One region of the Aeribacillus sp. FSL W8-0870 genome, then DNA from elsewhere that is predicted to be linked to it. Evidence: predicted binding sites of a transcription regulator. Region 1 holds the regulator's gene; each other region holds the start of a gene.
The links. Region 1 encodes CtsR, which represses protease genes until heat stress. Its sites were predicted from a motif close to ATGGTCAATAAAGGTCAAACA; they were not measured.
Positions count from the first base shown of each region.

Region 2: the regulator CtsR is predicted to act here: its motif matches at 1,639-1,659, upstream of clpB (ATP-dependent chaperone ClpB).
Region 3: the regulator CtsR is predicted to act here: its motif matches at 1,927-1,947, upstream of clpP (ATP-dependent Clp endopeptidase proteolytic subunit ClpP).

Region 1 covers NZ_CP150165.1:118,503-129,310, forward strand. The annotation lists gene NSU02_RS00610 (hypothetical protein) at 1-1,373, shown strand, start outside; gene NSU02_RS00615 (MgtC/SapB family protein) at 2,155-2,829, shown strand; gene NSU02_RS00620 (CtsR family transcriptional regulator) at 3,071-3,532, shown strand; gene NSU02_RS00625 (UvrB/UvrC motif-containing protein) at 3,547-4,095, shown strand; gene NSU02_RS00630 (protein arginine kinase) at 4,097-5,185, shown strand; gene clpC (ATP-dependent protease ATP-binding subunit ClpC) at 5,182-7,617, shown strand; gene radA (DNA repair protein RadA) at 7,701-9,077, shown strand; gene disA (DNA integrity scanning diadenylate cyclase DisA) at 9,081-10,142, shown strand; gene NSU02_RS00650 (PIN/TRAM domain-containing protein) at 10,242-10,808, shown strand, end outside.
Region 2 covers NZ_CP150165.1:1,205,964-1,216,771, forward strand. The annotation lists gene NSU02_RS05865 (carbamoyl phosphate synthase large subunit) at 1-109, shown strand, start outside; gene argF (ornithine carbamoyltransferase) at 106-1,026, shown strand; gene NSU02_RS05875 (YjzC family protein) at 1,385-1,564, shown strand; gene clpB (ATP-dependent chaperone ClpB) at 1,674-4,313, shown strand; gene NSU02_RS05885 (YjzD family protein) at 4,858-5,040, opposite strand; gene NSU02_RS05890 (hypothetical protein) at 5,187-5,924, shown strand; gene NSU02_RS05895 (hypothetical protein) at 6,064-6,912, shown strand; gene NSU02_RS05900 (BMP family ABC transporter substrate-binding protein) at 7,187-8,137, shown strand; gene NSU02_RS05905 (hypothetical protein) at 8,193-8,465, opposite strand; gene NSU02_RS05910 (beta-ketoacyl-ACP synthase III) at 8,679-9,611, shown strand; gene fabF (beta-ketoacyl-ACP synthase II) at 9,681-10,808, shown strand, end outside.
Region 3 covers NZ_CP150165.1:868,018-878,825, reverse strand. The annotation lists gene NSU02_RS04240 (acetyl-CoA hydrolase/transferase family protein) at 1-101, opposite strand, end outside; gene NSU02_RS04235 (LytTR family DNA-binding domain-containing protein) at 235-879, opposite strand; gene NSU02_RS04230 (hypothetical protein) at 1,342-1,533, opposite strand; tRNA gene NSU02_RS04225 (tRNA-Arg) at 1,662-1,737, opposite strand; gene clpP (ATP-dependent Clp endopeptidase proteolytic subunit ClpP) at 2,002-2,580, shown strand; gene NSU02_RS04215 (HPr family phosphocarrier protein) at 3,313-3,570, opposite strand; gene whiA (DNA-binding protein WhiA) at 3,595-4,545, opposite strand; gene NSU02_RS04205 (YvcK family protein) at 4,569-5,525, opposite strand; gene rapZ (RNase adapter RapZ) at 5,528-6,412, opposite strand; gene NSU02_RS04195 (8-oxo-dGTP diphosphatase) at 6,620-7,078, opposite strand; gene trxB (thioredoxin-disulfide reductase) at 7,368-8,315, opposite strand; gene NSU02_RS04185 (tetratricopeptide repeat protein) at 8,415-9,845, opposite strand; gene hisIE (bifunctional phosphoribosyl-AMP cyclohydrolase/phosphoribosyl-ATP diphosphatase HisIE) at 9,927-10,544, opposite strand; gene hisF (imidazole glycerol phosphate synthase subunit HisF) at 10,541-10,808, opposite strand, start outside.

The sequences.
Region 1 (10,808 bases):
AGAAGAAGATAACCTTTTTAAGCAGAGGATTTGTTGATGGCAAGGAAAAAACGGTTATTTCAGAAGTTGAAATTGGTGCACAATCTGTTTTGGAGACATTACATTATGCGCTCGGTGCCAACAAATTATGTAAAACTCCAAATGCCTGTATACCTGGTGAAGGAAATATGTTTTTGCACGGCGGAGTTTCGATCACAGGGGATATGAAGGTAGACGGGAATTTAATCATAACAAACCGCGGATATGCATATTTAAGTGGTGAGAAATGGATTGCGTCCGTTTACCCGAGCATTTTACCAACACAAGGAAAAGCAAACGCAAACTTACTACTTGGTGGAAATATTTTTACCTTTAATCATACCCCTCCATATGAACAACATATTACAACTTCTAATTTTGGAAGTTCTTATACAAAGCTAACAGATCGTATTGATGATGCTTTTTACAATCGGCAAGCCCCGGTTATTGTAAAAAGGCAGCCGATCCGTGATGACATTCAAATTCCTGCACAAAAATCGGTTTTTTATTATAAACATAATTCTCCCGGTGTAACGATCATAAAAGCTAATAATAGAATAATCTCAAACCAAAATCGCCCTAATGACAAAGTTTATGCGAGTCATGATGAATGTTTTTTTATATGGTGTAATGAGAAATACGATGGAAATTACACATTTACTGGGAATAATCTTTTTAAAAGCTTTGCCACTGCAGGTTCATTAACAATTCGCAATTCAAATAATCAATTCAGACAGACCACCTTTAAGGAGGGGGCCTATATAGAGAAAGATTTAACAATTGGCAACGGGTCTGATTCGTACAACCCAAATAATTATGACAAAATTCGGGTGGACGGCCCCATATTTGTGAACGGTGATCTGACGATTAGAGGGGCTGATGCGGAATTTAATTCTATTATGTATGTAATGGGGGATGTGACGATTGAATATTCGCGCATCAATGGATTAGGCCAAAACGGTTCGTTAATTATTTTTGCAAATGGAAATATAAACATTAGAAATAATAGCGTTAACCAGGATGAACCTAGTAATATTAAAGGGTTTTTCTATTCAGAACAAGCATTAGAAATGTTTGGAGTTGGTTCAAATATTCGTATAGAGGGAGGAATATCAGCGAGGCGCATTGTTTTAAATGCGATAAGAGGGCGTGCTAGTAATCGATATTTTGAGGGAGCACAAAGGATTACGAATAACGATTATTTTGAAGGTGCACAAAACCAAATAGGCAAGCTTTCTAGGCTGCAAATTATTTATGATCCGGAAATTATCAATACGTATGCAGATATAAAGTCTAGAGAGCCCGTTATTAAAAGCCTGGATCCGCCTAAAATTATTAATCGTGACATAGAATAAATACCTTTCATCTTATTTTTTTGCCGAAATGACCGCCGCCTCTAGTGTATAGCGAAGGCGGTGGAGGAATCGGCTTCTTTTTTAGCTTTTTGTGATGTTTTTCCGTTGCAATACTTTCCGTTATGATCATAAAATGAAAAATTAAGAAGTGACAGTCTAAAAGCCAATTTTTCGAGAAAATTGTCGAAAGCCGAAATGGATATTTTTGCTATTACAAAAACATCTTTAATTGATTTGAATGATGCAAACCGTTTTAATTAATCTGAGAAAAGCGATGGAGGCGAGATTTGCTTATCCTTGTAAAAAAGTATGGACGAAACAATTATTCGCTGCAATGCGGTTTGAGAAGCTCAAGCCTCTTTTATCCTCTTGTAAATGGAAATATACAACAAACAGAAGAAACAGCTTAAAACAGAACGAACAAAAACGACAAATTTACGAACAACTAAGAGCTCGCTTCTTCTGAAGATCCTCCACAGCTATTGCAATCAAGCTCGCTTTCTTTAAAACCTTCAATCGGAGTATAATTAATTGATCGCTACTTTAGAAACATAAACTGTTCCATTCTTGAAGCATATGAGCAGTGAAAGCTTCGTTTGATTTAAAAGCCAGCTCTAAATGTGCTTTTTTGTTTCATATCGCTCTTAGGCTCATACTCAAGAACGATTGAATATTGAGCACTGTTCATCGCATATAATGGGAAAGTATAATACTGTATCATTTCAAAATTCATATATGGCCAAAACAGAAAAAGTCATTTGGATGGTAAGGAGGAATGATAATGCCTGAGGAATGGCAAATTATGTTGATTCGCATTGTTTTAGCAGTCATTTTAAGTGGATTTATTGGCCTTGAACGAGAATTTAAACGGCATCCAGCAGGCTTTCGCACGCATTTGTTAGTTGGTGTCGGCTCCTGCATGATGATGCTGCTGTCTCTTTATGGCTTTGAAGAATATATGGATCGTTATGAAAATATTCGTTTTGACCCAGCAAGAATTCCTTCTTATGTCATTAGCGGCATTGGTTTTTTAGGTGCTGGAACGATATTAGTGAGAGGGGTTACGGTAAGAGGATTAACGACGGCAGCCTCGATTTGGGTTGTTGCAGGACTTGGCCTTGTTGTTGGGGCAGGAATGTATCCGTTGGCGATTTTTTCTACCTTGATTGTATTGTTAAGTTTGATCTTTCTCAATAAGGTGGAGGCTTTTTTTGCTGAGAAGTCAAGCAAAAAATGGATACAAGTTAATCTTCCAGAAGATGATTTGGTGGAATTTACTCGGAAACTTGAACAATTAAATATTTCTGTTTATAAAATTCATTTTACATTGTCAAAGCCAAAAGAAACTAAACATGCGAAGCGTTCATATTTACTTGAAATTGGCCTTCCAAAAGATGAAATGCCTGAAATCATAAACGAATTATTGAAATTTCAAGAAGTTAAAAAAGTTTTTTAAAGAGCGGGTTTTTTCCATATTGTAAATGGCAATATTATTAGTGAGCTTTTTTGTTGAAATGACACAAAAAAAAATTTATATTATAATTAAGGTCAAATATAGTCAAAGTCAAGTGACTAGTTGTTATCGTTTAGGAAATAAGCATTACGTAAACATCTTGCCTCCTATCCCTCAAGGATATTGCACATTTCTTGAGTGTTTTGCAATTCCAATCAAAAAGTTGAAGGAGGTGTTTTTCGAGGTGCGGAATATATCTGATATTATCGAGCAATATTTAAAGCATGTATTAGATTCAAGCGGAAAAGAAATTGTTGAAATTAAAAGAAGTGAAATTGCGGATAAATTTCAATGTGTTCCATCGCAAATCAATTACGTGATCAACACTCGTTTTACAATTGAACGGGGTTACATTGTCGAAAGTAAAAGGGGTGGAGGCGGTTATATCCGAATTATGAAAATTCGAATCAATGACCGTATCCAGCTGATCAATCAAATTTTAAATGCCATTGGTAAAAGGCTGTCACAATCGTCGGCGGAGGATATTGTTTTGAGATTGGCTGATGAAGAGGTTATTTCAGAAAGAGAAGCGAAAATTATGTTGAGCGTAATTGATCGGTCTGTTTTATATATTGATTTGCCTGATCGAGACGAATTGAGGGCAAGGATGATGAAGGCGATGCTCACCTCGTTAAAATACAAGTGAGGATGTGATGGACGATGATTTGTCAAGAATGTCATGAAAGGCCCGCTACTTTCCACTTTACAAAAATTATCAACGGCGAAAAGACTGAAGTGCATATATGTGAAAAATGTGCACAGGAAAAAAGTGATGTATTCATATTCAATATGAATCCAGGCTTTTCTATAAACAACTTATTGTCCGGATTATTAAATATGGACAGCGCCATTAGCAGCCAAGGGCAAAATGTTTTCAAGAAAAATCAGGTCATTCAATGTGAGAAATGTAATATGACGTTTGATCAATTTACGAAAATTGGTAAATTCGGGTGCTCCCATTGTTACAAAACGTTTTATCACCAAATTACCCCGATTTTAAAACGTGTTCATGGCGGGAATACAACTCACGGCGGTAAAGTACCGAAACGGACCGGTGGAAGTATTCATTTGAAAAAGCGCCTGAAAATGCTTAAACAGGAACTGCAAGAATTAATTGCGAAAGAGGAATTCGAAAGAGCAGCTCAAGTTCGGGATGAAATTCGGTCCATTGAAGCGAAGATAAATGGACGGAACGAAAGGGGAGTATGACATGTCCTTTCAAAAATTTATTCGTTCAGCCATGAGCCCTTGGATGAATCAAGAAGGACCTGATTCCGATATTGTGCTGAGCAGCCGAGTCAGATTGGCGCGAAATATAGAAAATATCAGCTTCCCTACCATTATGTCGAATGAAGAAGCCTTGGCTGTTTTAAATACATTTGAAGAATCATTTTCACAAAGAGTGTTTGACGGTTTAGGGACATTCGTGCTGCTGAAAATGAATGAACTTCAGCCTATTCAAAAACGCGTACTTGTAGAGAAGCATTTGATTAGTCCTTATTTAATGGAAGAATCAGCACTTGGAGGGTGCCTTTTATCTGAAAACGAAGAAGTGAGCATCATGATAAACGAGGAGGATCATATTAGAATTCAATGTTTGTTCCCGGGCCTTCAGCTAAAAGAAGCGTTGAAAATGGCAATGAATCTTGACGACTGGATTGAGGAAAAAGTTGATTATGCATTTGATGAACATAGGGGCTACTTAACTAGCTGTCCAACAAATGTCGGTACCGGCTTGCGGGCTTCCGTGATGATGCACCTTCCAGGACTTGTCTTAACACAGCAGATTAACCAAATTATACCTGCTATCAATCAATTAGGATTGGTTGTGAGAGGTCGGTACGGAGAAGGAAGTGAAGCGATAGGTAATATATTCCAAATTTCGAACCAAATTACGCTAGGCAAATCAGAAGATGATATTGTCGATGATTTAATAGGTGTTGTCGGGCAATTAATTGCTCAAGAACGGGCTGCAAGAGATGCTTTATATAAAACGAATCCGCATCATCTAGAAGACCGTGTATATCGTTCTTACGGCACTCTCAAATACAGCAGAATTATTCCATCGAAAGAAGCAATTCAATGTTTATCAGATGTGCGCTTAGGAATTGACCTGGGAATTATTCAAAATGTTTCACGCAGTGTTTTAAATGAGCTTATGATTTTAATTCAGCCCGGATTTCTGCAACAATATTCAGGAGGAGTTCTACGGCCGAATGAACGGGATATTCGCAGGGCAACATTAATTCGTGAAAGGCTTCAATTAGAAAGGAAGCAAAGGGAGGATGATGAACAATGATGTTTGGGAGATTTACGGAACGGGCGCAAAAAGTGCTTGCTTTAGCGCAGGAAGAAGCTGTACGCCTCGGACATAACAATATCGGCACAGAGCACATATTGCTTGGGCTCGTGCGCGAAGGAGAAGGAATTGCCGCTAAAGCGCTTCACGCTCTAGGATTAAGTCCAGAAAAAATCCAAAATGAAGTGGAAAGCCTGATAGGACGGGGACAAGAAATTTCGCAAACGATCCATTACACACCGAGAGCAAAGAAAGTCATTGAACTGTCAATGGATGAAGCAAGAAAATTAGGACATTCTTATGTCGGAACAGAACATATTCTATTGGGATTAATTCGAGAAGGCGAGGGAGTTGCTGCGCGTGTTTTAAACAATCTCGGAGTAAGCTTGAACAAAGCGCGTCAGCAAGTTTTACAGTTGTTAGGCAGCAATGAAGTATCCTCAAGCCATCAAGGAAGTTCGATGACAAACGCAAATACTCCGACGCTTGATAGTCTTGCGCGGGACTTAACGGCTGTTGCACGGGAGGGCGGACTTGATCCAGTCATCGGCCGAAGCAAAGAAATTCAGCGTGTCATCGAGGTTTTGAGCCGAAGAACAAAAAATAATCCTGTTTTAATAGGTGAACCTGGTGTTGGGAAAACTGCCATAGCAGAGGGACTTGCTCAGCAAATTGTGAATAATGAGGTTCCTGAAATTTTGAGAGATAAGCGCGTTATGACCCTTGATATGGGAACAGTTGTAGCTGGCACAAAATATAGAGGGGAATTTGAGGACCGCCTTAAAAAGGTAATGGATGAAATTCGCCAAGCAGGAAACATCATTTTATTTATTGACGAGCTTCATACACTGATCGGCGCAGGCGGGGCGGAAGGTGCAATTGATGCTTCCAACATTTTAAAACCTGCTTTGGCTCGGGGAGAATTGCAATGTATTGGGGCAACAACTTTGGATGAATACCGTAAATATATTGAAAAGGATGCTGCACTTGAACGGCGCTTCCAGCCAATCCAAGTCGACGAACCGTCCATTGAAGAGAGCATTCAAATTTTAAGAGGCTTAAGAGACCGATATGAAGCACACCACCGGGTATCCATTTCCGATGAGGCGATTGAAGCTGCTGTTAAACTTTCAGATCGGTATATTTCCGATCGGTTCCTGCCTGATAAAGCGATTGACTTGATTGATGAAGCAGGCTCCAAAGTCCGTCTTCGTTCATTTGCAACACCTCCGAATTTAAAGGAATTGGAGCAAAAATTAGAAGAAGTGCGAAAAGAAAAAGAAGCTGCAGTCCAAAGCCAAGAATTTGAAAAAGCAGCTTCATTAAGAGATACAGAGCAGCGGCTCAGAGAGGAATTAGAGGAAACGAAAAAATCATGGAAGGAAAAACAAGGTCAAGAAAATTCTGAAGTGACCGTAGAGGATATTGCAATGGTTGTTTCAAGCTGGACGGGAATTCCGGTTGTTAAACTTGCCCAAACAGAATCAGAGCGGCTTTTGAATCTCGAAGAAATTTTACACTCGCGCGTTATTGGTCAAGAAGAAGCTGTCACTGCAGTCGCAAAAGCTGTCAGACGGGCACGTGCAGGCTTAAAAGATCCGAAGCGTCCGATCGGTTCATTTATCTTCTTAGGACCGACAGGTGTAGGGAAAACGGAATTAGCCCGTGCATTAGCTGAAGCAATGTTTGGTGACGAAGATGCTATGATTCGAATCGATATGTCAGAATATATGGAGAAGCATTCTACGTCAAGGCTCGTTGGTTCGCCTCCTGGATATGTAGGCTATGAAGAGGGAGGACAATTGACGGAAAAAGTGCGCCGCAAGCCATACTCAGTCGTATTATTGGATGAAATTGAAAAAGCTCATCCAGATGTGTTTAACATTTTGCTGCAGGTGCTTGAAGACGGAAGACTCACAGACTCAAAAGGGCGTACCGTTGATTTTCGAAATACGATTTTAATTATGACTTCAAATGTAGGGGCAAGCGAATTAAAACGGAATAAATATGTCGGCTTTAATGTTCAAGACGAAAATGAAAATTATAAAGATATGAAAAACAAAGTGATGGATGAACTGAAAAAAGCATTTCGTCCTGAATTTTTGAACCGGATTGACGAAATTATTGTGTTCCACTCTTTAGAGAAAAAACATTTGAAAGAAATTGTTTCGCTGATGGCGGATCAGCTGACAAAACGATTAAAAGAACAGGATATAGAACTCGAATTAACGGATCGTGCAAAAGAAAAGCTGGCTGAAGAGGGCTTTGACTTAGAATATGGAGCGCGTCCGTTGCGGAGAGCGATTCAAAAATATGTCGAAGATCGCTTATCAGAGGAATTATTGAAAGGCACGATCTCGCAAGGTCAAAAAGTTGTATTGGACGTGCAAAATAATGAATTTGTCGTAAAAACTGCAGAAAAGGTTCAATAATCCAATGGGCATACTGCTTCACGTATGCCCCTCTCTTTCATTATATTGTCGTTTATCGATTGAACAAAGTGGGGAATAACCGAATGTCAAAGATCAAATCAAAATTTATTTGTCAATCGTGCGGATATGAATCGCAGAAATGGATGGGAAAATGTCCAGGGTGCGGCGAATGGAATTCAATGGTTGAAGAAGTTATCAAGCCAAAGGGAAAACACCGCATTGCTTTTAGTCATTCCGAATCATCCACTGTCAGCAAACCTTCTCCAATTCATCAAATCCAAGCTGCGCAAGAACCTAGAATGCTTACAGGACTTCATGAGTTTAACCGCGTATTGGGAGGCGGAATTGTAAAAGGATCTCTCGTTTTAATTGGAGGGGATCCTGGAATTGGAAAATCCACTCTCTTATTGCAAGTCTCCTCACAGCTGGCAGAGAGAGGGAACGATGTTTTATACATTTCGGGAGAAGAATCTTTAAAACAGACAAAACTTCGCTCCGACCGACTCGGGGTAAAAGGCGAAAGACTTTTCGTGCTTTCTGAAACGGACTTAGAAATCATCATTCAATCCATAATGGAAACTGAACCGGCTTTTGTCATCATTGATTCCATTCAAACGATTTATAACAGTGAAATTGCTTCTGCTCCTGGAAGCGTATCTCAGGTTCGAGAATGTACGGCTGAATTAATGAGATTGGCAAAGACAAAAGGAATTCCGATTTTTATTGTCGGTCATGTAACAAAAGACGGCACAATTGCAGGGCCGCGCATTTTAGAACATATGGTTGATACTGTATTGTATTTTGAAGGTGATCGACACCATACGTACCGAATTTTACGGGCAGTTAAAAACAGGTTCGGATCCACTAACGAAATAGGAATTTTTGAAATGAAGGAAGCAGGTCTTAAAGAAGTGCTCAACCCGTCAGAAGTGTTTTTAGAAGAGCGTGCAAAAGGGGCATCTGGTTCAACAGTAGTCGCTTCCATGGAAGGGACAAGACCTGTTCTAGTCGAAATACAAGCTTTAATCACCCCGACAAGCTTTGGAAACCCCAGAAGGATGGCAAATGGGATTGATCATAATCGTGTTTCTTTGTTGATGGCGGTATTGGAAAAACGTGTTGGTTTATTGCTCCAAAACCAAGATGCCTACTTAAAAGTTGCCGGCGGGGTGAAATTAGACGAGCCTTCAATTGACTTGGCAATTTGCATCAGTATAGCTTCAAGCTTTAAAGATGTTCCGACGAACATTTATGATGTTTTTGTAGGTGAGGTTGGTTTAACAGGAGAAATTAGAAGGGTTTCACGAATTGAACAGCGTGTACAAGAAGCTGCCAAACTGGGATTTAAGCGGATTTTTTTACCGAAAGCCAATCTGGGCGGTTGGAAATGGCCGGAAGATATAGAAATTGTCGGTGTGCAAAACATTTCAGAAGCGCTCGAACTTGCAATAGGGGGATAAGCTATGAAACAAGAAAAATCGCTTAAGGAAATCTTGCAATTTGTAGCCCCAGGCACACCAATCCGGGAAGGAATTGAAAACGTGCTGCGCGCAAAGACCGGGGGGCTAATTGTTGTAGGATATAACGAAAAAATCAAACAAATTGTAGACGGGGGATTTTATATCAATTGCCCTTTTTCCCCCGCCTATTTATATGAACTAGCTAAAATGGATGGAGCCATTATTTTAAGCGACTCAGGGCAAAAAATTTTATACGCAAACGCACAGCTCGTTCCGGATACGAGCATAGAGGTAAGAGAAACAGGCATGAGGCATAGAACAGCTGAACGAGTAGCAAAGCAAACAGGAAATCTCGTAATTGCTATTTCTGAAAGAAGAAATGTCGTCACATTATATTTTGGCAATTTCCGCTATGCTTTGAGGGATATCGGCGTCATTTTGACGAAGGCCAATCAAGCTTTGCGGACGTTGGAAAAGTATAAATCTGCCACTGACCAATCCATTAATAATTTAGGATCTTTAGAGTTTGAAGATTTAGTCACGATCGATGAAGTGATCCAAGTTTTACATAGAATAGAAATGGTGCTGCGAATTAAGAGTGAAATTATTAATTATATTTACGAACTCGGTACAGAAGGGCAGCTGATTCAGCTTCAGATGACCGAGCTTTTAGCAGATATTGAAAAAGAAGCGGCTCTGCTTATCAAAGATTACAGCATGGAGCGGCTGAATGATCCTATTCCTGTATTAAAGCAGCTGCAAGAATTGTCCAGCTCAGCATTATTAGATGATGCGGTTTTATTGAAGCTGCTCGGATATCCCCATTTTACCAATATGAATGAACCTGTTGTTCCTCGAGGTTACCGGTTTTTGCATAAAATACCAAAGCTTCCTTCCGTTATTATTGAAAATTTAGTGACAACCTTTGAAAATTTGAAACAAATTGCAAATGCTACCGTAGAAAAGCTTGATGAAGTGGAAGGAATAGGTGAAGTTAGGGCGAGGAAAATTAAGGAAGGATTAAGGCGCCTCCAAGATCAGTATAACATTGCAAGGGAGCTCTAACACATCCTTTACAGTAATTTATCAATATTTTTACAATCCTTGTTTTTAGATGTTTGAAAGGTTTGAAAGTGTATATAATGAAATAAAGGAGGTGGAGGTATGTTAAAACGAATTGTTCAAATATTTTTCTTTTTTGTTGGCGGAACGTTAGGTGTTTTGTTTATACCGGAATTATTATTTCTCTTAAATCTTGATGATGTTCCATTTCTGATGACACCATATACATTGGCGATATTAGGTGCAATTTTATTTTATATAACCTCCTTCTGGCTAGTGGATTATGTGGTGAATTGGATAAAATTTATAGAAGAGAAATTAGTGAAAGCTCCGGTTACGGATGTATTATTTGGCAGTTTAGGATTAATTTTTGGTCTGATTATTGCTTATTTGATTGGAATTTCATTATCTGAACTTCCATACCCAATTATCAATAACATTGTTCCGATCTTTTTAACCATAATTTTAGGATATTTAGGTTTTCAAATCGGATATAAAAAGCGCGACGAACTGTTGAACTTGTTTTCGATTACAGCAAGAATCAGCAAGAAGAAAGCCTCTCAAGAAGAAGAGGAAAATGTTGAAAAGAAAAGCTTAAAAATATTAGATACAAGTGTTATTATAGATGGCAGGATTGCAGATATTTGTCAAACAGGTTTTTTAGAAGGG
Region 2 (10,808 bases), 1.1 Mb from region 1:
GACGGAAGAAGCATCATTTCAGGCATTTTTAAGTGCACTAACAGTTAGCAAATACACGCCTATTTCTTTACATGAACTGTCAGATAAAGGAGTCGAAATGAGTTTATGAGCACACTTAAAGGTCGTAACGTTTTAAAGCTGCTTGATTTTACATCAGAAGAAATTCAATATTTGCTCGAGGAAGCATTGAAATTAAAGCAAAATCCGCTATCAAACGTCCTTCATGGGAAAACGCTGGCGATGATTTTCGAAAAATCATCCACTAGAACTCGTGTCTCCTTTGAAGTAGGAATGCTGCAATTAGGGGGACATGCGCTTGCCCTTTCTTCAAAAGAGCTTCAGCTCGGGCGCGGTGAGACAATCGCTGATACAGCGAGAGTATTGTCGCGATATGTGGATGCCATTCTTCTCCGCACAACTGACCACAATCGGGTCAAAGAGCTTGCCGAATATGCAACTGTCCCTGTCATCAATGGTTTGTGCGACTTGTACCATCCTTGCCAAGCGTTAGCTGATTTATTGACAATTTATGAGCTGAAAGGCAAATTTTCAGGCGTAAAAGTCGTTTATGTTGGCGACGGCAACAATGTAGCCCACTCCCTTATGGTTGGCTGCGCAAAAGTTGGCGCTCATTTTACGATCGCAGCCCCAGAAGGCTATGAGCCAAATGAAAGCATTTTGAAACAGGCGAAAGAAATTGCTGGCGAAACGGGCGGGAAAGTCGAATTAATTCATAATCCAGACGAAGCGGTTCAGGATGCTGATATTATTTATACGGACGTTTGGGTCAGCATGGGACAGGAAGAAGAAACAGAAGCAAGAATGAAAGCATTTAAACCGTTTCAAGTAAATCAATCCTTGCTGGCAAAAGCAAAACGAGATGCAAGCTTCCTTCACTGCCTGCCGGCTGCGCGCGGTTTGGAAGTGACAGATGAAGTGATGGACGGAAGCCAATCAGCGGTATTTTTGCAGGCCGAAAACCGCCTTCATGCGCAAAAAGCAATTTTAAAAGAAATTATGGCTTAACAAGATCTTTCGTTGATAAAGCAGGATGATCTCCTGCTTTTTTCTTTTGAAACCGGGGCGAAAGGTTTTACTCTACTGCATATATATCCAGACAAAAAAGAACGACAGGTGAGACGATTTTAGGAATAATTGTAAATAATGATTCTCGCAGAAACAGTAAAAAGAGCTTTTGATCCAGCATTCGGTGCTTGAACGCTTAAACGATTTTTTCAGAAGGATGCCATATGAAGTGAGTTCGATTTTGGGCGTTGAGTAAAGTTTCGAAGTACATCACATAATGAAAATTATCAAAGGTGTTTCTGTCTATACATGAAAAATCTTCTGATAGCCAACAATAATGTCCAAGGAGGGATGATTCATGGGTCAAAATCGTCAATTCAGGCCTGGTCAAAAAGCACCTAACAACGGAATCTACATCGAAGTCGGCGAGACCGGATCGATGGTGGTCGATCCCAAAAAGGTTGAACTCAAAGCAGGAGATCGATTCCCCGAAACATCCAACCATAATCGGGTTTGGACCTATAAGCGCAAGCCGTAATATTTCGAACAACGCTAAGCCATTCGGAAAACGAATGGCTTTACTTGATTTATAAAGAAGTTATAATAAAATTAAAGGTCAAAAAAAGTCAAAATAGGGGCGTTTCGGTATGGATGTAAATCAATTCACGGAGAAGCTGCAAAAAGGTCTGGTAGAAGCTCAAAAAATCGCAAAAGAACATGAACATCAAGAAGTGGATGAATTTCATATTTTACTTGCTTTTCTGCGGCAGTCTGACGGGATTTTTCCAAGAATTTTAGAAAAACTTAAATGTCCTGTACAACAAATTGAGTCAGCGATCAACGAGTATTTACAAAAAAAGCCGAAAATATCTGTTCACGGAAACGGTGAGGTAAATATTTATATTTCCCGTACTCTTTCAGAAGCTTTTGCAAAAGCGGACGAAATAAGGAAAGATTTTCAAGATGATTATTTATCAGTTGAACATATTATATTGGCATTTTCCGAATCGAGCTCAAAAGAAGTGAGAGAGCTTTTTCAGCAATATCACTTAACAAAAGCTGCCATATTGAAAGTGTTAAAGGAAATAAGGGGGAATGCTCGGGTGACATCACCTAATCCAGAAAGCACTTATGAAGTATTGGAGAAATACGGCCGTGATTTAGTTAAAGAGGTGAAAGAAGGAAAAATTGACCCTGTCATTGGCCGTGATCAAGAAATTCGGCGCGTGATCCGAATTTTATCAAGAAAAACGAAAAACAACCCGGTGTTAATCGGTGAACCAGGGGTTGGAAAAACAGCGATCGTGGAAGGATTAGCCCATCGGATTGTACGAAAAGATGTACCGGAGGGATTAAAAGATAAAACAATATTTGCTTTAGATATGAGCTCGCTCATTGCGGGAGCCAAGTTTCGCGGAGAATTTGAAGAAAGATTAAAAGCTGTTTTGCAAGAAATTAAAAAGAGCGATGGACGGATTATTTTATTTATTGATGAATTGCACACAATAGTCGGGGCCGGCAAAACAGAAGGAGCGATGGATGCCGGCAACATGTTAAAGCCGATGCTTGCGAGAGGTGAGCTGCACTGCATAGGAGCAACGACACTTGATGAACATCGCAAGTATATTGAAAAAGATCCGGCGCTTGAGCGGCGTTTTCAACAGGTGCTTGTGAGCGAACCGTCTGTGGAAGACACGATTTCTATTTTACGAGGACTAAAAGAACGGTTTGAAATCCATCATGGAGTCAAAATTCATGATTCGGCGATTGTAGCTGCGAGTGAGCTCTCGCACCGCTATATTACAGAACGCTTCCTGCCTGATAAAGCGATTGATTTAATCGATGAAGCATGCGCGATGATCCGCACGGAAATAGATTCAATGCCGACAGAACTTGATGAAGTGACGAGAAGGATTATGCAGCTTGAAATTGAAGAGGCTGCATTGAAAAAAGAAACGGATGACATCAGCCGAATCAGATTGGAAGAGTTGCAAAAGGAACTTGCAAATTTAAAAGAGAAAGCAAATGAAATGAAGGCGAAATGGCAGCTTGAAGTCGAAGGTATTCAACAGCTTAGAAGCTTGAGGGAAGAGCTGGAAAAAGCACGCAGAGATTTAGCTGATGCTGAAAATGAATACGATTTAAACAAAGCGGCTGAGCTGCGCCATGGAAAAATTCCGGCGCTGGAAAAACAAATCAAACAGCTGGAAGAAGAAATGAAGCAGAAAGAGGAAAACAAGATGCTTCGCGAGGAAGTAACAGAAGAGGAAATTGCCGGTATTGTGTCAAGATGGACTGGCATTCCGGTAGCAAAGCTTGTACAAGGGGAAAGAGAAAAGCTTCTGAAGCTTGAACAAATATTAAAAGAAAGGGTCATCGGGCAAGACGATGCAGTTGAATTAGTATCGGATGCAGTTTTGCGTGCGCGGGCAGGCATAAAAGATCCGAACAGGCCGATCGGCTCCTTCCTCTTTTTAGGTCCGACAGGGGTCGGAAAAACGGAGCTGGCGAAAGCATTGGCAGAAGCGCTTTTTGACAGCGAGGACGAAATAGTCCGCATTGATATGTCGGAGTATATGGAAAAACATTCTGTCTCAAGGCTGATCGGCGCACCTCCGGGTTATGTCGGATATGAAGAAGGAGGACAGCTGACGGAAAAAGTTCGGAGACATCCGTACTCGGTTATATTACTGGACGAAATCGAAAAGGCTCACCCAGAAGTGTTTAACATATTGCTGCAAATGCTTGATGACGGCAGGGTGACCGATTCGAAAGGAAGAACAGTTGATTTTAAAAATACAGTGATCATTATGACATCCAACATCGGTTCTCAGCATTTGCTCTCCGGTTTAAATGATGAGGGGGAAATAACAGACGAAGCGAAAAAGAAAGTTCTTGATGAGCTTTCCATGCATTTCCGGCCAGAATTTTTAAACCGGATTGATGACACGATCCTGTTCAAGCCTTTAACAATGAACGAAGTAAAAGGAATAGTAGAAAAACTTTTAAAAGAGCTTCAAGCGCGCCTATCCCATAAACAACTTACACTAAAGATTACAGATGAAGCGAAGGAATTCATTGCAAAAAGAGGATTTGATCCTGTATTTGGCGCACGGCCGCTGAAACGGTTTATTCAAAAGCATGTAGAGACAAAACTTGCGAAAGCGGTTATTGCTGGAACCGTTCATGATCGTGACCAAGTTCTGTTAGGGGTAGAAAATGAAGAAATTGTTATAAAAACGGATTTGCATGCTCATGAGAAGAGCGGAGCAGCAAAATTAGAATAGCTATAAATGGATATTAAAACCCTTCTCAATCGAGGAGGGGTCTTTTTTTGTGCGGACCATGTAGACATAGGAAACTGTGTTCTGGCGGCGGGGAATCTGATTCGGAGACTAAAAACAGGGCGAGATTCCTATCAGGCTAGTTTCATGGGGAGTTTGCACAACTAAGCAAAGCCTAATTCTGCCTAAAAGACTAGAAAACTATAATTGGTAAAGCGTAGTGATTTATAAGTTTTTTCCGCCAATCTTAGTTGTGCTGACGTATACGTAACAGCTTCATGTAAATTTGCTAGGCTGAAATCTTAAATATACTGACGTATAGTTAACTGGTAAGGGTCTGTCCAAAGACAAATCTCCATTGAAAACAAAAAATCACAGGGGATGTCTTAAGCCCAAAAATGACTTACTTAGACTATCCCCTTTTTTTTTTGAATTTGTCTATATTATGACGTAACAAGTGAGGCTTCGCCGATAGCAGCAGGCATCTAATCGCTGATTTTCGTTTTAAATAAAAAGAAATTGGCAATTCGCCAATTTCAACAAATTCTTAATGCTCTTCTGAAGGTTCAGCCGGAATTAACTCCCCAATTATAAAGAGAAGTACGGTAAAAACAACAGAGATTATAATTGCTGTTGAAAAATGGAATGCAGAGCCTGTCATGGAAGAAACAACATAGCTGGCCATGTTGACAAGCAAAAACGTCCAAAAAAATGTTGCGAAATATCTCATTATCTTCACCTCGTTTATTCCTGTCTTTACTTATATTATCATACAACATTTTTCATGAAAACGGTTGTTTCGCGATTTTTTTGCGAGCCTTTTTGACATTTCGTACATACATTATAAAAGGTCATCGATGGAAAGGTGGTGGGCAAATGGAAGGTGTTTCGGAAAGATTTTTTCAAATTGAAAACGAGTGGAATGTCATTCATCTTCCGGAAAAGCCGAACGGATTCGGCATCTTGATCATTGGCGATCGAACCCATTTTGTTGAAAATGGTTCAAGCTACTGGTTGGAGCATTACGGGCGGCGTCAGCTGATCAATACGTTAAAAAGCTGCGGATATACATTGTTTCATTCCAATCTTTACGGACGCCATTGGGGCAGCCCTCACGCCGTTTTGTTGGCAAAACAGCTTTATCATCTTGTCATGAAACAAGAAATTTTAAATAAAAAAATCCATATACTGTCTGAAGGTATAGGAGCACTCGTTGCGCTGCAGTTGATGGAAGAGATGCCAAATTCCATCCGTTCATCGGTGATGATCAATCCTTGTTTGGACATAAAAGCCCAAATAGCGGAAGAGAAAAAGAATAAATTTTTTTACAAACAAATGATAAAAGAACTATCAAAAGCTTACCAATTAGATGAAAAAGCTGTCACCCATTATCCCTTTGTCCGTATACAAGACTTTGTATCAAAAATACCTGTAGGCATCTGGCAGAAAATGAACGGGGGAAGCTATTCCTATAAAATTCATGGAAAAAAATATGAGGAATGGAGAAAGCAGCTGAAAGCTCCAATTCAATTCACATTTTATTTCCAGGAAAATATAAATCGGATCCATGATATGATAAGAAGTTTTTACAAAGAGCATGAAAGAATCTTATAGAAATGGAATTGAGGACTGGGCGAAAATGCTCAATAAGTGAGCAGGCTGCCCCCTTTTTGTTTGAAAAGGGCATTGGACTAATCTTTTCTTTTTTCGCATACGATACAATAATAGTTTTTTCATAAAGGAGGTTTTCAAAATGTCAACTGCCTTAAAGCAGTGTAAACATATTTTAATTGTTGGGGTTCATCAATTTGAAGGCTTTCATATATGTTCAAAACTGGTAGAGGAAGGATTACTAGTCGATGGAGTGGTAATCGTTCCTAAAAATCCGTTGCAAAAAAAAATATGCGAAGAAGAAATGATGTGGCTCGGGCGGAACGCACATTTTCATTTATTGGAAGAAGACAGCTGGATAGAGGATGCTTCCAAAAAGCAATATGATTTGATTTATTATTGTCAAACAGATCATCAACCGATAGACGATGAAGCTGAAAAACACCGATTGGAAAAAACGGTCGAAATCGCATCCCTCAAGCAGACTCCGATTATTTTTATATTTTCTCTTGAAGGAGAAAATCCGCTGGAATATAGGGATGAAGAAATTGACAGCTGGATGCAGCAAATAGGACAAAAATGGACTTTCCCTTATTTATTTGTTTATCTTCCGACCGTTTTCGGACCTTGGCAGCCGCTAGGCCATTGGATTTCGAACAGTTTGTTGGAATGTACAGGCATCAGCCGTTCCAAGACGAATGCGAATGAAAAAATTGTCATTCACGACATTCTTCATATTGATGAAATAGTTCCGGTGTTAACAGAATTTGACGAAGATTTGTTTGCGAAAAAAACAATTTACTTGATTTCCGACGACAAAGAGCGCATCAAGAAGGTGATGAGCTTTTTTGACATTTTTCATTACATTTACAAGCCTATATCGAAAAGCGAACATCATTTAGTTGTTCCAAAGACGGTCGAAAACATTGAAAAGAGTTTGCAAGAATTAAAAGATTTTTTCCTGCAAAATACACGCAGACTTTATACCTAAATATAAAATTTCTTTACTTCATTGACGGCGTATAGCAAAATAAAAGAGGAATGAAGTGAAACGTGAAAATTTTAGTACTAAATATACATCGTGTTAAAGAGGAAGCTTCCTAGAGAAACGCCTCATAAGCTATATTTCGTGACAATCAAATTGACCGTAAATTCAAAAGATCGTTTTGAACTTAGCTGAGATCGATATGTAATCATTTCGATTATTGAGAAACCTCACCATTTCAATGATGATGCAGTTCACTGGTTTAAAGGAGTTGCTTGGTATGTATAAAAAAATGTTTGTGATCATTTTTATTTTATTATTTCTCGTTGGCTGCGGACAAGCATCAGAAAAAGGAAAACTGAAAAAGGTGGGTTTGCTCGTTCCTGAAACGATTAATGATCAAGTTTGGGGGACAAAAGGGTATAAAGGGCTGTTAAAAATTCAGTCTGAGCTGAATGTAGATGTTTTTTATAAAGAAGGAATGAATTCCGAAGCGGCGGTGAGGGAGGCGGTCGAAGAATTTCACGGAAAGGGAGTTAATTTAATTATCGGGCACGGTCACGAATATGAGGGTTTTTTTAGAGATTTGCTGGATCAATATCCAGATATTCATTTCGTTTTTTTTAATGGTGATGCAAAAGGCCCGAATGCCACAAGTTTAAATTTTGAGGCGCATGCCATGGGCTTTTTCGCAGGAATGGTGGCAGCACATATGACAAAAACAAACGAAATCGGAATTATTGCCGCTTTTGAGTGGCAGCCTGAAGTGGAGGGGTTTTATCAAGGGGCGCAATTTGAAAATCCAAACGTAACCATTCACATTGAATATGTCCAAGGGTTTGATCATGTTGACTTGGCGCTTGAGAAGCTCGATAAGCTTGTCGCAGAAAATGTAGATGTTGTTTATCCGGCAGGCGACAGATACAACGTGCCAGTGATCGAAAAAGTGAAGGAAAAAGGAATATATTCAATTGGCTTTGTTTCAGATCAAAGTGATTTGGGCGAACAAATGGTTTTAACAAGCACAGTACAGCATGTGGATGAGTTGTATTTATTAGTCGCAAAAAAATTTATAAAAGGCGAACTGGAAAGCGGGAATTTATATTTTGATTTTCAAGATGGTGTGATTGATTTAGGGAAGTTCAGCCCTCTAGTAGATAAAGAATTTAAAAATAAAGTTTTAAAATATGTGGAAGAATATAAGAAAACAGGGAAATTGCCTAACGAATAATGCTATGGTGAGATAAATAAAATAAAAATTTTGGGGGATGGTTGAATTCATCCCCTTAATTTTTAAATAGTTTTTTAATTTGATTGACGAACGGCTTTATTTCTTTAATAATTGGCTTCAGCTCAGATAATTTTGTCACAATATCATCGACTTGCTCAAAAATTTTTTGATAGTCTGATTGCTCGTTTTGCTCGTTTTTTTCGGAAGTTTTTTCAGAATGAACCGGAAGCTGCCGGCCGAACATAAATTGGGTAAAAAAATCGGGTTCTGGTGCTTCTGCTTTCTCTTTTTCATCTTCCTGCCGCTCGTTTACGTTTTCATCACTCATTCCCGTTTCACCTTCCGTTCTTTTTTCCTTTTCATCCTATTTTATGAAACAAAATTGAGTAAGGAATAGACGATTAGCTCAATCTATCAGTCAAAAACAAGAAAACCTGTAGTTAACTGTTATGAAGCATATTGCTATAAGTAGAAAAATAATATAAAATTAGTACCAAGTCATAACATTTGATAATAATTTTTTGTGAAGGAGATGTTCTTGATGAGAGCTGGGATCATCGGGATAGGCCGTTATATACCGGAAAAAGTTGTGACTAACTATGATTTAGAAAAAATCATGGATACGTCTGATGAATGGATTCGAACAAGAACCGGCATTGAAGAGCGGAGAATTGCTTCAGATGATATGAAAACATCGGATTTGGGCGCAAGAGCGGCATTAGAGGCCATTGAAGATGCAAAAATTTCCCCGGAAGAAATCGATATGATTATAGTTGCGACCGCAACACCTGATCAATCCTTTCCGTCAGTTGCCTGTGTTCTGCAGGAAAGACTTGGTGCAAAACGGGCTGCTGCTTTGGACATAAGCGCCGCATGTTCAGGTTTTATTTATGCGATGGCAACGGCAGAGCAGTTTATACAAACAGGAGCTTATAAAAAAATTCTTGTTGTTGGAGCCGAAAAGCTTTCGAAAATTACGGATTGGAATGACCGTTCAACAGGTGTTTTATTTGGGGATGGTGCCGGGGCGGTTGTTTTAGGCGAGGTAAGTGATGACAGAGGGATTCTCTCATTTGAGCTAGGAGCGGACGGAAGCGGCGGCAAGCATTTATATGAAAAAGGCCATATTGTGATGAACGGGCGTGAAGTATTTAAATTTGCTGTGCGGCAGATGGGAGAATCAAGCATTAATGTACTGGAAAAAGCGGGATTAACGAAAGAAGATGTTGACTTTCTCATTCCGCATCAAGCAAATATCCGCATTATGGAAGCCGCCAGACAACGGCTTGAATTGCCGGAGGAGAAAATGTCCAAGACGATTCACAAGTACGGGAATACTTCCGCAGCATCAATACCAATTTCTTTATACGAAGAAGTAAAAGCTGGTAAAATAAAAGATGGTGATCTTATTGTGATGGTCGGCTTCGGCGGAGGTTTAACATGGGGAGCCATTGCATTAAGATGGGGACAGTAAAATCATTCAATCAAAAATAAAAATGCTTTTTTTCCGTCATACAAACCGAAAAAGGCGAGGTGTAATGATATGGAAAAACGTAGAGTAGTTGTAACAGGCATCGGTGCCGTGACACCGATTGGATTGGATGCGAAAACAAGCTGGGAAAATGCTTTGAAAGGTGTATCAGGCATTGGAGAATTGACGAGAGTCGATAAAGACATATTTCCTGTCAAAGTTTCCGCCGAAATAAACGATTTTAAACCTGAAGATTTTATGGATCGGAAAGAAGCGAGGAAAATGGACCGCTTCACACAATTTGCATTAGCCGCCTCGTTGATGGCGCTTGAAGATTCAGGTTTAAAAATAAATAATGAAAACCGTGAACGGGTAGGAGTTTGGATCGGTTCAGGCATAGGCGGAATGGAGACGTATGAACAGCAATTCGAAACTTTTCTGGAAAAAGGTCCGAGACGTGTAAGTCCTTTCTTTGTTCCGATGATGATTCCTGATATGGCAGCCGGACAGGTGTCCATAGCGATCGGCGCGAAAGGTCCAAATTCATGTACAGTCACTGCCTGTGCAACAGGATCAAATTCAATCGGCGATGCCTTTAAAGTAATTCAACGTGGCGATGCCGATGTGATGATTACGGGCGGAACAGAAGCGCCGCTGACCAAGATGGCTTTTGCAGGTTTCAGTGCAGCAAAAGCGTTGTCGACAAATCCTGATCCGAAAACTGCTAGCCGTCCTTTTGACAAAAACCGCGATGGCTTTGTCATGGGAGAAGGTGCAGGAATACTTGTTCTTGAAGAGCTGGAACATGCTTTAAAAAGAGGAGCAAGCATTTATGCAGAAATCGTCGGCTATGGATCAACAGGCGATGCCTATCACATTACACAACCGGCTCCTGGCGGAGAAGGCGGAGCACGTGCAATGAAAATGGCAATTCAAGATGCAGGCTTAAAACCGGAAGATATCGATTATATTAATGCCCATGGAACAAGCACCGAATATAATGATAAATTTGAAACATCGGCGATTAAAGAAGTTTTTGGCAGCCATGCTTATCAATTAACCGTCAGCTCGACAAAATCGATGACAGGTCATCTCCTTGGAGCAGCAGGAGGAGTTGAAGCCATTTTCACCATTTTAGCAGTGAAAGAAAATATAATTCCTCCGACAATTAATTATGAAACACCTGATCCTGACTGTGAC
Region 3 (10,808 bases), 750 kb from region 1:
CCTAAAGTCATCCCGTCTTTGATCCATGATGCGGCTTCATCAGCTGTGACTATTCGATCGCGCAAACGCAAATCTTCAATCCTTTCCAATTTATTGTCCATTTCCCCATCATCTCCCCTTTAATGAATTTAAAATTTATTTTACCGATAAAAGTTAATGGGGCAAGGTTTTGGGGATAAGTGACCGAAAATTCAGATAAACAACTCAATTTCCATACTAAAACAGAACAATTTTTTAAAATCCAAGCAATTTTCGAAAATAACTGGAGTAGGACTGACTGACAGGAATTTTATCACCGTTATTCATCAACAGCAAAAAAGTTGAATGCGCATCAGGGTAGATCTCCTTAATATGGTTGACATTCACAATAAAAGCCCGATGACAGCGAATAAAATAGTCCTTTGGAAGCAAGTATTCAAATTCCTGGAGAGAGTATTTATGCGTTCCTGAGCATCCTTCAGTGTACACATAGGTCTTTTTATCTTTTGCTTCTAAATACGCAACTTTCGAAAAAGGAATAGGAACCCATCCATCATCAGTTTTGACGGTCACAACAGATTTTCCATCCGTCAAAGCAGGAAAAATCGCAGTGACGCATCCCTCAAGCTTTCCTTCCCAAAAAAACGGCACAGCCATCCCGTGATAAGGAACGCCAAACACATCGCGGTTAATAAACTCAGAAACCTTTTGTTTGGTGTGCAAAGCTTTATACGCAATCGTTCCTTTTCTCACCAAGTCTCCCGGTCTGATTTTCAAATCAATCCGTTTGCTCGGCCGGTAATAGATATATTCCTTTGTATTGGAAACAGCAATCGAAACTTCATCAGAAAACAATTCACCAATAACGTCTAAAATGGAAACTACTGAAATACGTTCCATTCTTCAACACCCTTCGTTATCTATAAATCTTCAAGATATTAATATTTTACATCTTTTTTCACCCTTTTTGGCATAGTTCTTATCAAGTGCGACTAATATCGTCACCTTTTTCAAATAGTTTACGATAAAAAATACCCGAAATTTCTGTCTATTCAACTTAGTTTATCCTTTGTTCTCACTCTAACATTAGTTTAATAGCACCATAGTCACGAAATCCCGCAAATACCTATATCTTTGACGTTTCATAGCCTCTTTACTTGCGTGTCTGTAAGCACAAGATTCGTTGTTCATCCTTATTAATTTTGCCATTTTTTTGACGAGATTTTCTTCAAATAATACCGTATTTATGTATCTTTCTAAAAATCGATTTAATAGCACCGAAAAGAATATCCACGGTTACAGATGACGTATTAATGTAACGTCTAATTTGGTCAGTAGTAAGATCTCTAAAACCGACAACATCTATAAAATTTTTTCAAGAACTTCAATAATCGGTACTCGTTCGTCCTGGATAGCTTCCGTTTTGTAAATGATCTTAGCGTATTTTAATCCTTCTGCAACCGTCATATAATCGAGATTACATCTACAATCAGATAGTCTTGAAACTACCTTTCTAGCCTTTTTCGCATAATAAAAACCTCCAAAATTTTTCATTTTGGAGGCACGCGGTCTCTTTGATTCAGTGGGACGGAAACCTTGCGAAAATACGTTGTCCGTTTTTCGGTAGTTCCCGTCCGTTGAACGACTTCTAAATCGCTCAAACCCTTGTTGCTCTAGGCTTACGCGCTCGGAGGGACTCGAACCCCCGACGGACGTGGTACCGGAAACCACCGCTCTATCCAACTGAGCTACGAGCGCATTTTTCAAATGTCACGAATTATATTATAATCGAACCGAACAGTATATGCAAGAATAAATTTTGCTTAATTATCCATCGTGTCAAAATTGTTTTGAAAAATTCATTTTTCATCGTTGTTTGAAAAATGAAAAATGAGGGTATGATGGTACATGTATTGATCTTATAAATAATTATATATAAAAGTTTTTTGTTTGACCTTTATTGACCTTTTATGTATGATGGAATAGAAATGACTTTAACTTTGATGCGAGGGAGGAAACATAATGAATTTAATACCGACTGTTATTGAACAGACAAACCGTGGTGAACGTGCTTACGATATTTATTCAAGATTGTTAAAAGACCGCATTATTATCCTTGGTACGCCAATTGATGATCATGTTGCAAACTCCATCGTTGCTCAGCTTCTTTTCTTGGCAGCGGAGGACCCTGAAAAAGATATTTCCCTTTACATTAACAGCCCGGGCGGATCAATTACTGCTGGCATGGCGATTTATGATACGATGCAATTTATTAAACCTGATGTATCCACGATGTGTATAGGAATGGCTGCTTCCATGGGAGCATTCTTATTGGCGGCAGGTGCAAAAGGAAAACGTTTTGCCCTTCCGAATAGTGAAGTAATGATCCATCAACCGTTAGGAGGCGCGCAAGGTCAGGCAACTGACATTGATATTGCAGCTAGACGAATTCTCTCTTTAAGAGATAAATTGAACAGAATTTTATCTGAAAACACTGGCCAGCCTCTTGAAGTAATTGAACGTGATACGGACCGCGACAATTTCATGTCAGCTGAACGTGCAAAAGAATATGGGTTGATTGACAAAGTTTTAACAAAATAAAAGCTGCCTCAAATAGGAAGACAAAAAAAATTTAAACATATCAAGCAGACAGTATAAAAATAAACCGCTGCTTCATACCTTCACGCATTTGAATGAGGAGCAAATGTCAAGAATGATCTTGACAGCAGCTCCTCATTCAACTTTTTGGCCGGAATCGTCAGCTTTACGTTTTCGAAAGGCCGTTAACTGCCGATATTGCTTTAATCTAAGCCCAAAATGCGGATCGAGCCGGATGAAGGATTAAATATGCTTTCGGAGAGCCTGTGTAAACCGTATTTTGCTGAAGTTTTTTCTGGACACCTGCTGGCAAAAACAAGTGTTATAATCGATTTTTTCATGTTATAAAAGGGCTAGAATCTCTCTTTATCCATTCAGCTGTAAGTCATTCAAACCACAAAGCACGTTTGTTTTTTCTTGAATGTTGATCGCAGATTTATGAAAAAATAGTATTTACACCAAATATATTGCTCGGATTCGCCCCGCTCTTTCGCAATAATTTGAAATCCAAAAGTTCCAGTTAAGAACCTCACGAAGCTCTCTCCCAACATAAGATTTATCATAACTTTTCTATGAACGAATGGATCAGCACCCGAAGCCATTTCGTCTTCATATCAGTTTTAGCAAAAATAAAGCCCTCTTGTGGCTGACAGCGGTTGTTTCCTGCTTTCTCCCACAAGAGAGGCAATATCCATCCATTGATGAATTTTGTGGCAATTTTTTTGTGTGTTCACATTAATTTTCGTTTTGAATGTAGTTGATAAGCGCTTCTAATGCTTCTTCCTCATCGTTTCCTTCTGCGATCAATGTGATCTCAGAGCCGCTGTTAATAGCTAAGCTCATCAACCCCATGATGCTTTTGGCGTTTACTTTCTTTCCGTCTTTTTCGATAAAAATGTCAGACGAAAACCTGTTGGCTTCCTGAACAAACAATGCAGCCGGTCGTGCCTGCAAACCGGTTTTTAACCGAACTTCCACTTTTTTCTCAACCATATTAATCCCTCTCTTCTTAAAAATTTATTTAAATGAAATCGTTTTGCCAGCCCGCAATTTTTCAGCGATTTCATCGATTTTTCTTAATCGGTGGTTGATTCCCGATTTGCTGATTTTCCCGCTGGACACCATTTCACCTAGTTCCTTCAATGTCACATCTTGATACATAACCCGTAATTCTGCAATTTCCCTCAGCTTTTCAGGTAAGGCGCTTAATCCGATCTTTTCATCAATGAATTTTATATTTTCTACCTGCCGTAAAGCAGCTCCAATGGTTTTATTTAAATTTGCTGTTTCGCAATTGACAAGGCGGTTCACTGAATTTCTCATATCACGAACGATTCGGACATCTTCAAAACGCAGTAGAGCTTGATGGGCACCGATCAATGTCAAAAATTCCCCAATTTTTTCAGCTTCCTTTAAGTAAGTAATATATCCTTTTTTCCGTTCCAGTGTTTTTGCATTTAAATAAAACGTATTCATCAAGCTGCATAGCGAATCGTTATGTTCCTTATATAACGACGAGATTTCCAAATGGTATGAAGAAGTTTCCGGGTTGTTGACGGATCCGCCCGCTAAAAACGCACCGCGCATATACGACCGCTTGCAGCACTTTTTTTTCACAAGGTCTAAAGAGATTTGATGGTTATACATAAAATCCTTGCCTAAAATTCGCAAATCCTCCAAAATCTCTTTTACTTGTTCATTCATTCTAACAATATAGACGTTATTCTTTTTTAATCGCATCTTTTTTCGTACAAGCAGCTTGATCGGAACGTCATATTTTTTTTTGATCAGCATGTAAATGCGTCTTGCAATCGCTGCGTTTTCCGTCTGCACATCCAAAAGCAATTCCCGGTTGGAAAATGACACAGTTCCGTTCATTCGGATGAGCGCGGACAACTCTGCTTTTAAACAACATTGTTTTACTTCCAGTGTTGTCAATTCTTTTTTCGTCTCTGAAGCAAACGACATGTTTCCATTACCGCCCTTTCCGATTACGTTTCTTCCAGAAGCAAATTTTTTAAGATGTTCGCCACTTTATTCGTATCATGTCGAATAACATGTTGATCGAAGGAGACCATGTTGTCCTGCACTACTCGAAGTCCCATATCTTTTAGCGCCTCTGCATCGACTTGGACAGGAAAAGCTGATTCTTTCGCGTAGCGTTTTTGTATGTATTCGGGAATAGATCCGTTGTTCACGAGGATCACATCAATAAACGGACAGTTTAAATGATCGTAAAGAGCCTTCACATGATCGCTCGCTGTATAGTTTAGCGTCTCCCCTGGCTGAGTCATGACATTGCATATATATATTTTTTTGGCCGAGGACTTGCAAACCTCCTCGCCAATTTTCGGAACGAGCAAATTCGGCAAAATGCTTGTATAAAGACTTCCAGGCCCTAAAATGATCATATGTGCCTGTCTGATGACATCGATCGTTTCTTGAAGAGGTTTTACATTTTTCGGGGTTAAAAACACCTTTTTAATTTTTTTTCCTGAAAAAGGGATTTTCGATTCCCCTTTCACAACAGATCCATCTTCCATCTCCGCATTTAATACAACGCTCTGGTTCGCTGCAGGCAAAACAGTACCGCGAACATTTAATACTTTACTCATTTCCCGAATGGCGTGCATAAAGTCACCGGTGATATTGGTCATCGCTGCGAGTATTAAATTGCCGAGAGAATGGCCAATCAAATCGTTCCCTTTTTTAAAACGATGCTGGAAAAGTTCCTCGATTAGCGGTTCCACATCGGAAAGAGCAGCTAACACGTTGCGAATGTCGCCCGGCGGGGGAATGTTCAGTTCATCACGAAGTCTACCAGAGCTGCCGCCATCATCTGCAACTGTTACAATGGCCGTGATATCAAAAGGGAGCAGCTTTAAGCCTCGAAGCAGAACAGATAATCCGGTACCTCCTCCAATAATGACGATTTTCTTTTTATCCATAGTTATCGATAGTTTCTCCTTTCAATATCACGATGGGATACATGCACTTTGTAGTTTTTGCGGAAAAAATCCCCTAAATATTCAGCCAGAGTCACCGAGCGATGCTGCCCGCCAGTGCAACCGATTGCAATGACCACTTGACTTTTTCCTTCTCTTTGAAAATGAGGGATCATAAATGAGAGTAAATCTGTCAGCTTCTCTAAAAATTTAGATGTCTCTGTCCATTTTAAAACATATGATGAAACTTCTTCGTCAAGCCCCGTCTTAGGGCGCATATGATCAATATAATACGGGTTGGGCAAAAATCTCACGTCAAACACTAAGTCCGCGTCGATCGGCAAACCATATTTAAATCCAAATGATAAAACGTTCAAGGTAAAGGTTTGATCGCCATTTTCTGCGAACTGTTTTAAAATTTTTTCTCTTAATTCTCTTGGCTTTAAGTTGGACGTATCATATACAATTTGCGCACGTCCCTTTAATTCCTCTAGCATTTCCCGTTCAAGGCGGATCCCCTCAAGCGGAAGACCTTTTGGAGCTAATGGATGGGTTCTTCTCGTCTCTTTATACCGGTTAACTAATACTTGATCATGTGCATCAAGAAACAAAATTTGCGGTGCGATCCACGGGATATCATTGATTTCTTCAATTGCCTGATGGAAAGATTCAAAAAATTCCCTTCCCCTCAAATCCATAACTACAGCTACTTTGTTCATTTTCGTTCTCGATTCTTTCATAAGCTCTAAAAACTTGGACAAAAGAGTAGGTGGAAGATTATCGACGCAAAAATATCCTAGATCTTCAAAGCTTTGAATCGCAACCGTCTTACCTGCCCCTGACATCCCCGTAATAATAACCATCTTAATATTTGAAGTTTCACTCATCATTCAATGCCCCCCGTTTTTTCAAAAGAAAAATATTCAGTAACAGATGTTGAATAGGAAATATCGGGATTTACTTTTTTGATCTGATAGCTTTTTGATCAAGGATGAGAAGAGTCAAATCATAAATTTATTTAGCGGAAATTTTGAAACTGGCATGTATATCCTCTTCTCTGAACCTTGGCTTCGATTTTCTTGCAGCTGAAGTTTTCTTTATTGTGGATCGAGCCGATAAGACAAAAGCTCATAATCAGGTGTATAGATGAATGTTCCATACATGATTCCTGACCCTTTAATCATATATTCAATAATGTGGTAGTCGCCCGCAGCCATCGGCAACTGTTTAATTTCATCAATCGAGTGCCATTTCAGCTTTCCTTCCTCAGTTTCCAAAACATTTTCCCCGTTAAATTGTGTTGCGAAAAATGTAAACATCATCCATTCTTGAACAACCTTATCTCCATCTTTGACAATGATCGTGAAAATCCCTTTAATTTTTGGATTTATTAAATAAATTCCAGTTTCTTCTCTAAATTCTCTTACAACAGATTCTTTTATCGATTCCCCTTGCTCCATTTTCCCTCCAGGGGCTACCCACCAATTCCGGCGCGGTTTTTGAAGCAAGAGCAGCTGACCTTCATGAACAAGAACACAATTTGTAACCCTTTGCAAAGCAAGTTCACCCCTAGGTTGCGGTACATAAAAAATATTTATTCCTTTTATTATACAATTAAATGCTATAGTGTCTCAATGCGCATGCTTTCCTACTTTATCATACGTTTTTTCTCTTTTAAAGGTTTCAAAAGAAAAGGTGCAACAAAAAAAGGAGCATGGGAAGGGTTGCCCATGCTCAAAAGTATATATTATAAAAGGGGGTCAATTACTACTTTTATAGTAACTGAATTTTATTTCATTGATGTTACAGCACAATTAAATCATAGTTACGATTTTGTTAACAATTTTAGGCATTTTTTAATTTCTCTTTTAATTCTTCAATATAATGTTGAGCACTTTGGGCAGCAATGCTTCCGTCACCAGTTGCAGTTACAATTTGCCGCAAAGATTTTTCCCGAATATCTCCTGCCGCAAAGATGCCGGGAATTTTCGTTTCCATGTTTTCATTTGTTTCAATATATCCTGCTTCATTCGTAATTCCGAGATTTTCAAAAGGTTTGGACAGCGGCACCATGCCAATGTATACAAATACACCGTCTATCTCTTTTTCTGTTTCTTCATTTGTTATCGTATTTACGAGCGTGACTTTGCCAACCTTCCCGTCGACTTCATGAATTTCTTTTACTGTATGATTCCAAATAAAATCAATCTTTTCATTATCAAAGGCGCGCTGCTGCAATATTTTTTGGGCGCGCAATTGGTCGCGGCGATGAACGATTGTCACACTGTTCGCAAAGCGGGTTAAATAAACTCCTTCCTCGACAGCAGAGTCTCCGCCGCCGACAACAATCAAATCTTTTCCTTTAAAGAATGCTCCGTCGCATACAGCACAATAAGAGACGCCTCGTCCGCCCAGTTCTTTCTCTCCAGGCACGCCGAGCTTTTTATATTCGGCCCCTGTAGCGATAATCACTGCTCTTGCTTTATAATCTTTGTTGCCTGTTTTGACGATTTTATATTCGCCTTCATCGACAATTTCCTTCACATCTCCATATTCGTATTCAGCACCAAATTTTTTAGCATGTTCAAACATTTTATTTGATAGCTCTGGACCTAAAATATGATCAAATCCAGGATAGTTTTCAACATCTTCCGTATTGGCCATTTGCCCTCCAGGCACGCCTCTTTCTATCATTAAAGTAGAAAGGTTGGCGCGGGATGTGTAAACAGCAGCTGTCAATCCTGCAGGTCCTGCTCCGGCAATGATACAATCATAAATTTTTTCTTCAGACACGAGACTCACTCCTCATCATATGATCCAATAAATAATACAAAATTATTATTCCCTACAACATATCCTATATAAAATAAATGTCTCGTGCTATTTATTTGCTCACATTTTCAATTTTTTTGCGACGCGCACGTATTTAGACAGCGTAGCTTTGCTGATGTTAAAGTGATTGGCTGCGCCATCTTGTGTGATGTTTTTTCCTATCTGTTTCATCCATAAATAATAGACAGCTGCTGACCATGCGTTGACATTGCGAAATTTTATGTCGAACTTGAAGGCATTTTTGAAAAGCCGAAACCAAAATAAAACCAATTCTTTTCCTTCTGACGTTTTGTCCATTAAACTATCGGCCACATGGAAAGCGAAATGAACAGCATGAAAACCTGTCGGCCTTTTGCCATTTAAAACGCTTAAAGCATATTGAACAGCTTCTCTTTCAAGACGAGTTTCAAACTCCTGTTCATTTACTAAATACGCTCGTTCATCCATTTTCATTGCGAAATAGATAGAAAGCAGTCGCTCCGGGACTTGATTTTCCATTTCGTTTAGCCCTTTCATATTCCACGGTTCAGAGCCTTCCTTCCGCGGATTTAAATACAGAACCTTCTTCCATATTTTTTTAGCAAAGTCATAGTGTCCTATAAAATAAGAAGAGTATGCGAGCCAATAATAAAACGTGTCATCCCCCTCAAATCCCTTTCGATACAAGGCATGGAGTCTCTTGAATGCATGAGGATAAAAGCCGATGAGTGCAAACGTCGCCCCCAGTTTATATTGGTGCTCTGAAACAAGCGGATAAACCCTTTTTAGTTTTTCAACTAGCATGCTTATGCTCGTTTCATCACCTTCATAATAAAAAAATACAAGCAAATTGCATAAAGCATGCAAATTCCCTGGATTTTTCCGGAGCACGAGGGAAATCATGTCCTTCGCTTTTTCCACTTCCCCAAGGTAAAAATAGGCAAGCGCCAAATTGTTATAAGCGGACCAAAACTCTGGGTAATCAGTTATAATCTCTTTTAAAATGGAAATAGATTCTTGAAACTGTCCATTTTCAAGCAAAGAGCGCGCTTTTTCTTGCTTCACGATTAGATCATCCGAATGCTCAGCCTCTTCTTCCATTTCGATCATTTCAAGAAGATCGCTGTTTTCTACGGAAAATATGCCTTGCGGCGCCTTTTCCTTATATATCATTGCATGTTTATAAGCTTCGTGAAACAAGCCGAGATGAGCATAATTATTTGCAAGAAAATAATAGCATTCTACCGAATGAGGGTGAATATGTTCAATAATATATGTTAATAGTTCGTTTGATTTTTGAAACTTTCCTAATTCGGTATAAATGCTGGCCAGCCTGCAAATCATTTCTTCGTTATACGGATCCAGATCTACTGCCCGCTTGACGAATTTTGAAGCCGACTGCAAATCGCCTTTTTGATAAGCCTTTAATCCCCAGCGATAAAACGTTGCACTGTCTTGGAAAAACGAAACAATTTTTGAATCTTCGTCTTTTTTTACTTTACGGTTTCCCACTCAAACCCTCCATTTCACTTTATTTGCCGAGGGATAGTATACCATATCTTATAAATAGGAAAAACCTATTTTTACTCGCGATTATTTTTCATGTCTTTCTTTTAAAACTTTCAATACTTCATCGAGCGGAAGCTTTTGCTCGCGCAGCAGAACAAGTAAATGAAATAATAAATCAGCGGCTTCCCATTTCAGCTCATCATGGCTGCGGTTTTTTGCTGCAATAATGACCTCTGAAGCTTCTTCTCCAACCTTTTTTAAAATTTTGTCCAAGCCTTTTTCAAACAAATAGGTAGTATAAGAGTCTTCCGGACGCTCAGCTTCACGCTCAGCAATGACGGCCTCCAGCTTGTTAATAATATCAAAACGGCTACCGTCCACCTGGCCGCCACTTTCTTTTGAAAAACAGCTGTATTGTCCTGTATGGCAGGCCGGACCATTCGGGATTACCAGCACGACAAGCGCGTCCTTGTCACAGTCATAGCGTATCTCTTGAACAGTTTGTGTATTGCCGGACGTTTCTCCTTTATGCCAAAGTTTTTGGCGCGAACGGCTGTAAAACCATGTTTCTTTCGTTTCCAACGTTTTTTTTAGCGACTCTTCGTTCATATAAGCTACTGTTAACACTTCTTTGCTAACAGCATCTTGAACAACCGCTGGAATAAGTCCATTTTCATCGAATTTGAGTTCTGCTATGTTCACCGTATATTCACCCCTTCTTTTTGCAAAAATCTTTTTACTTCTTTGACTGATGTTTCTTTGTAATGGAAAATGGAAGCTGCCAGCGCTGCATCCGCTCGGGCATCGCGAAAAACTTCAAGAAAATGCTCAGCATTACCGGCGCCGCCGGATGCAATGACTGGGACGGGAACTGCCTTGCTTACTTTTTTGGTTAAGTCAATGTCAAAGCCGGATTTTTCTCCGTCCTGATCCATGCTAGTCAGCAAAATCTCGCCAGCACCTCTT